Linked DNA regions of Formosa sp. Hel1_33_131. The protein of the gene in region 2 binds, or shares a complex with, the protein of the main gene of each other region. Links are inferred from orthologs where the notes say so. Each region holds a gene or a part of one and is shown on either strand. Other genes may lie near its edges.

What was found. The genes of interacting proteins can lie anywhere in the genome.
Region 1: the proteins of metK (region 2) and groL are in contact, whole or in part, in a cryo-EM structure (PDB 8P4O), measured with the Escherichia coli proteins. The link is inferred for Formosa sp. Hel1_33_131 from one-to-one orthologs.

Annotation. Positions count from the first base shown.
Region 1 is NZ_CP017260.1:1,735,210-1,738,505, forward strand. The notes cover bases 321-3,296. They hold groL (chaperonin GroEL), read right to left. Parts: upstream 2,635-3,296; coding sequence 1,006-2,634; downstream 321-1,005. Other genes in these bases: FORMB_RS07825 (heavy-metal-associated domain-containing protein), read left to right, coding at 321-395; FORMB_RS07830 (hypothetical protein), read left to right, coding at 506-751; FORMB_RS07840 (co-chaperone GroES), read right to left, coding at 2,654-2,929; secG (preprotein translocase subunit SecG), read right to left, coding at 3,071-3,296. Also shown: FORMB_RS07820 (TonB-dependent receptor), read left to right, coding at 1-21; more of FORMB_RS07825, read left to right, coding at 42-320.
Region 2 is NZ_CP017260.1:1,056,857-1,060,473, reverse strand. What follows is about bases 271-3,246. They hold metK (methionine adenosyltransferase), read right to left. Parts: upstream 2,396-3,246; coding sequence 1,145-2,395; downstream 271-1,144. Other genes in these bases: FORMB_RS04715 (acyloxyacyl hydrolase), read left to right, coding at 2,613-3,246; FORMB_RS04725 (hypothetical protein), read left to right, coding at 271-1,138. In the rest of the region: more of FORMB_RS04725, read left to right, coding at 1-270; more of FORMB_RS04715, read left to right, coding at 3,247-3,617. UniProt on the Escherichia coli protein: Catalyzes the formation of S-adenosylmethionine (AdoMet) from methionine and ATP.

The sequences.
Region 1 (3,296 bases), 680 kb from region 2 along the record:
TTACGCTATAAATTAAATTAATAAATATAAACACAAACATTATGAAAACAGTTTTCTTATCACTCACCATCCTATGCATGACCACGTTGAGTTTTGCTCAAAATAAAAATGCGAGAGCGTCTTTTGAAGTGGACGGTGTTTGTATGATGTGTAAAAATCGTATTGAAAAAGCGAGCCTTAAAACAAAAGGGGTTAAATCTGCTGTTTGGAACGTAGAAAGTCACGAGTTAAGACTCATTTTTGATGAAAACAAAACCGACCTCACGACCATCCAAAAAAACATTGCAGGTGTTGGTCATGACACTAAAGAACTGAAAGCAACTGACGAAGCTTATAACAGTGTCCACCCGTGTTGTAAGTACAGAGAAGATGAGGTTGTAGAGGAACATAAATAGTTTTAGTGAGTTTATGTCCGATCGGTCACAGAATACGGAGAGGCAAGCATAACTCAAATTAAATTTGGATATAATTAGCTATATTTGTTTATATCGTAACCAATATTATTATGGGAACAGTAGAATTAAGAAATAAATGGAAAGAAGCGATCGGGAAGGTTGATGATCGTTTTTTGCGTATGGTGGATGCTTTATATGAAACGTATTCAAAAGACCAAGTTGACTTTTTTGAGGAGTTGCCAAAAGAAATACAAGAGCTCCTAATAGAAAGTAGAGAAAGCATAAAAAACGGAGACTTTTTTACTCACGAAGAAGTGACGTCTGAAGCTAGGAAGAAATTTAACATTTCAGAATAAAGATTTTTATGATGGATGTGATTTGGGGAGCAAAAGCTAAACACTCTTATTTCGATGAACTTGACAGAATAAATAAATTTCACACTGTTAGAGAAGTTGAAAAATTTTTAAAAGGGTTTCAAAGTGAATAATAGTGTGTGATTTATAAAATAATATTAGGTATCACAATTTGTGACACCTAGTTATTAAATCACAAAAAAAGCTCCTGAATGTAATTTCAGGAGCTTTTTTTGATTGTTATTGTATGTGGAGATTTACATCATCCCTGGCATCCCGCCACCCATAGGAGGCATTGCAGCAGCGTCTTCTTTAATGTCAATTAAAGCACATTCTGTTGTGAGGATCATACCTGCTACAGAAGCAGCATTTTCCAAAGCCACACGCGTTACTTTTTTAGGATCAATAATTCCAGCTTTAAGCATGTCTACATAGACATCATTTTTGGCATCGTAACCAAAATCGCCTTTACCTTCTAGGATTTTATTGATCACTACACTTCCTTCGCCACCAGCATTTTCTACAATGGTACGTAAGGGAGCTTCAATCGCTTTAGACACGATTTGAATTCCGGTAACTTCATCCAAATTGGCTGCGGTTAGTTTTTCGAGTGTTTTTTGAGCTCTTACAAGCGCAACACCTCCACCAGCAACAATGCCTTCTTCAACAGCGGCTCTCGTCGCATGAAGTGCATCATCTACGCGGTCTTTCTTTTCTTTCATTTCAATCTCACTAGCAGCGCCTACATAAAGGACTGCAACACCCCCAGCTAACTTCGCCAAGCGTTCTTGTAGTTTCTCTTTGTCATAGTCGCTAGTCGTTGTTTCTATCTGCGCCTTGATTTGATTCACACGCGCCTTGATATCATCCGCTTTTCCAGCTCCATTGACAATCGTTGAATTGTCTTTGTCAATAGTCACTGTTTCGGCAGTTCCTAACATACTTAAGTCTGCATTCTCTAAAGAAAATCCACGTTCTTCTGAAATCACGGTACCACCTGTAAGGATGGCGATATCTTCGAGCATTGCTTTACGACGGTCTCCAAATCCAGGTGCTTTCACTGCAGCGATTTTAAGACCACCTCTTAATTTATTGACCACTAAAGTAGCTAAGGCTTGGCCATCTACATCTTCAGCAATAATTAAAAGTGGACGTCCAGATTGTGCTACAGGCTCCAAAATTGGAAGCACTTCCTGAAGGTTTGAAATCTTTTTATCAAATAATAAAATATAAGGATTTTCTAAATCAGCAATCATTTTATCGGCATCGGTCACAAAATAAGGACTTAAATACCCTCTGTCAAATTGCATTCCTTCAACCACATCTACATAAGTGTCCATTCCTTTGGCTTCCTCTACTGTGATGACACCTTCTTTACCAACTTTCCCAAATGCCAAGGCAATAAGTTCTCCGATAGTATTATCGTTATTGGCAGAAACAGATGCAATTTGTTGAATTTTCTCAGAAGAATTTCCAACTTTCTTTGCTTGCTTTTCTAAATCCGTGATGATGGATGTGACTGCTTTATCAATTCCACGTTTCAAATCCATTGGATTCGCACCAGCAGCTACATTTTTCAAACCTTCTTTTACAATTGCTTGTGCTAAAACGGTTGCTGTTGTGGTACCATCTCCAGCTAAATCGTTGGTTTTAGAAGCAACTTCTTTAACCATTTGAGCACCCATATTTTCTAGAGCATCTTCCAATTCAACTTCTTTTGCTACTGAAACACCATCTTTAGTCACTTGTGGTGCACCAAAACTTTTGCCAATAATCACATTACGACCTTTAGGTCCTAAAGTTACTTTTACTGCATTTGCGAGTGCATCAACGCCACGTTTCAATCCGTCACGTGCATCTATATCAAATTTTATATCTTTTGCCATTTCTTTTATTTTTTAAAAATTAAACAATTGCAAGAATATCACTTTCTCGCATGATTAGATAATCAGTTCCTTCTAGTTTAAGCTCTGTTCCAGCATATTTTCCGTAAAGTACTGCATCGCCAACCTTTACAGTTGTAGGCTCATCTTTAGTGCCTTTACCCACAGCAACCACGGTGCCTTTTTGAGGTTTCTCTTTCGCATTATCAGGGATGATAATTCCAGAAGCGGTTGTTGTTTCAGCCTGCTGTGGTTCTACAAGAACTCTGTCAGCTAATGGTTTGATATTTAAAGCCATATATTTTAATTTTTAGTGTTGTTAAATTCGTATTTATACTTTCTAAAAGTGTGCCAAGCCCATTGAACTGACAAACTTTCAGAAACAAAAAATGTCAACGTGTTGGCGTTGACATTTTGTAATTTTTATAAAGCATTTGTTTTACTCTGAATCCGTTGCTTCTGGCGTTGAACTCTCTTCAGTAGTTGTCTCTTGAACAGGGACTGCTACAGGTTGAGTTGTTGTTGGTGCTGCATCTAAATCAAGAGCTTTAGATTCTTGACTGTTGCTAGGACCTACAATAGCAATATTAGATAGTAAAATTAAGGCCAACAATAATGTTGCGAGTGCCCATGTGCTTTTGTCCAAAAAGTCGGATGTTTTTTTA
Region 2 (3,617 bases):
AAGTTACAGTACCATTAGACGCTTGTATGGTTTGGCTCCTTACACCAAGCCAAACATTAAAACGACAAACACCTTAGCTCAATTTATTGGATATAAAAACTACATTCATTTTACGCAAACGCATCTGTATAAAGAGAAAATTGATTTGTCTCAGATCACCTACAAAGCGGTTTACGATGGGGATGAAGCCGCAATTATTGCCTTAGTGAAATCCACCAAAAAAAGTCTTGAAGATTTCACGGGTTTTATCGTCTTATTAATTAGAGAATTGCTTCATGTTAGAAGCTACCGTTTAATAGATGAGTTGTTCAAATTGAAAGAGCTCGCTTTTGAGAATTTTTCCTATTCAGAAGTATTGTATTTAGGAAATTCATTAGGATTGTTAGTACGAAAGCAACCTGAACTTGACACGGTATTGCTTAAAAATACCAATTTTTTACAATGTGTCTATTTAACCTTTGTAGATTATTCTAATTTGAATGGCTATTATGGGAGTTGGACAGAAACCATTGACCGCAATCCCCCCACAAAAGAAATAACGGTATTCACCTCTGCAATTTTAGAGTTTAAAAATTTTCTAAATCATAAAAAGGTGGTGGATCGTCACAAAGATTTAATTTTCTCAACGGATTTAAATCCTATTCTGTGCAGTCGTTTGTTAGCCTTAAAACTACTGGTAAATGAACCCAAAAACACATCGGAAATTTTAAACACCTATCATAAAGTTCACTTAAAAAAATCTAATAAACTAGACTATTATTACGAGTTGCACACCACGGCGATACTCACTAAGAACCAACAGCTGATGGTGTTTCTAATTGATAAAATGGCCATAGATCAGAAGCCTGATTTTTATTATCAAAAAAACCACTTGAATTTCTGCTATTTGATGTGTGCATTTTATTACAAAATACAGGAAGATACGTTGAACGAGAAAAAATACATCCGTCTTTTTAGTCTAGACGATTGTCACTATAGCTATCAAGAATTTATCACGATTATACATCAAATTTATGTATTTGGAACTACGAAAACGACCTCCAAAAAGAAACTCATAAAGAAGAACTATACCGACCTAAGTACGCAATTAAACTACCCCTATTTTTCGGAAGATTTTTTAATGAATTATTTTAACTAAAAACAGTTAAATTCCAAAAGCCTCTTTAATCACATCGACATAATCTAGTTTTTCCCACGTAAACAATTCAACCTCCAAAGTCAAACTTTCGCCATTCGGTTGATGAAAGGTTTTAGTCACTGTCTTGTGTTCACGACCCATGTGACCATAAGCCGCTGTTTCGCTATAAATGGGCCTGCGGAGTTTTAAACGTTTTTCGATCGCTGCCGGACGTAAATCAAATAGTTTTGAGATGTGATCTGCAATTTCACCATCCGTTAAATTAAAAGGGCTGGTGCCATAAGTATCCACAAAAACACCCATAGGTTCTGCAACGCCAATGGCATAACTCACTTGCACCAAGACTTCCGAACAAAGTCCTGCTGCTACCATATTTTTAGCAATGTGACGCGTGGCATAAGCCGCACTACGGTCCACCTTACTTGGGTCTTTTCCAGAGAATGCACCGCCACCATGCGCGCCTTTACCGCCATAAGTATCAACGATAATTTTTCGACCCGTAAGACCTGTATCGCCATGAGGCCCTCCAATCACAAACTTACCTGTTGGGTTGATGTGATACGTAATCTGGTCATTAAATAAATCTTGAATATGCGAAGGCAGTTTTGCAACCACTCTAGGGATTAATTTTGTTTTTAAATCCTCTCGAATTTTTGCCAACATAGCCGTCTCTTCGTCAAAATCATCGTGTTGGGTAGAAATCACAATCGCATCAATTCTATTTGGTGTATTATCATCATCATATTCAATGGTCACCTGACTTTTAGAATCGGGTCTTATATAAGTGATATCGGTGCCTTCGCGGCGCATGGCTGCGAGTTCAATTAAGATACGGTGCGATAAATCCAATGCCAACGGCATATAGTTTTCGGTTTCATTTGTGGCATATCCAAACATCATTCCTTGATCGCCAGCACCCTGTTCTTCAGCGCCTCTGTCCACCCCTCTGTTGATGTCTTCGGATTGCTCATGAATTGCTGAAAGCACTCCACAAGAGTTGCCATCAAACATATATTCTCCTTTGGTATAACCAATTTTGTTGATGGTATCGCGTGCAATTTTTTGCACATCCAGATAGGTGTTAGATTTAACTTCTCCAGCTAAAAATACTTGACCAGTGGTCACCAAAGTTTCACAAGCTACTTTTGAGTCTGGGTCAAACGCTAAAAAATGATCGATTAAAGCATCACTAATTTGGTCGGCAACCTTGTCTGGGTGGCCTTCTGAAACGCTTTCGGATGTAAATAAATAACTCATAAACAGTGTTTTATGAGAACAAAAAATAGGATTGCGGGCTAATGGAGTAGTACGTACTGCTTTAGCTTTTTTTAATGAGGTTGCAATCAGATCAAATTTGTCCTCGGTATTAAGCCACAAACTTACTAAATATTGGATGAATAAAAAAGTTATATTCCACATCTCTACAATAGGTATTTAAATATTTACTTTACTTTTACGGTCTTATTATTTTGAAATGAATCGGTTTCTAGGTTGTTTTTTTGGATGTATGGTCTTCTTTGGTTTTTCGCAGGAAAATCAAAGCAGCAGCTTTGTAGATGTTAATTATTTCAAAGGAAACATTCCGGTTCATAATACCAATATATTACATCTTATTAAAGGCCATCCAGAAGGAATTATACTGGGATGGAACCACCGAACAGATGGAAAAAAGGAGTGGCAGCAACGCTATAATTACCCAGATTATGGAGCCTCTTTTATGTATCAAGATCTAAAAAATGAGGTACTCGGAAATACATTTGGGTTTTACGGTCATTTTAATTTTTACTTCTTCAAACGCCGATTGATGCTGCGCGTTGGGCAAGGGATTGTAGTTGCGTCAAACCCGTATGATAAAAATTCAAACCCAAAAAACGTTGCATTTGGATCCAAATTATTAGGCAGTCCCTATCTGATGTTAAACTATAAAAAACCAAACCTATTAGGTCCTATCGGACTTCAAACAGGATTGGTGTTCTTTCACGCCTCCAATGGAAGTTTTAAATCTCCCAACACAAGTGTAAATACCATCTCATTAAATATTGGCTTGAATTATGATTTAGATACAAAGGAAATCGTCTACGAAGAGTCCGTAGAACACCCAGCGGTCTCCACAGCGTTCAAATACAATTTTGTCCTGCGCTCTGGTCTCAGTCAAACAGATGTGGTAGGAAGTGAACAATTTCCATTTTATACACTTTCAGCCTATGTGGACAAGCGTATTAATTTTTTCAGTGCATTTCAAGTGGGGGTAGAAGCGTTCTTTTCAAAGGCTTTACAAGAAGAAATCCACTACCGAAGTGTTGCATTTCCTGAACAACCATCAGACCCGGATGCCGACTATAAACGCATTGGTGGATTTTTGGGTTATGAATTATTTATAAATAACTGGTCGCTTGTCACTCAGGCGGGATATTACCTGTATTACCCCTATGAATTTGAAGGACGTATCTATAATAGAATCGGTTTAAAATATTATTTT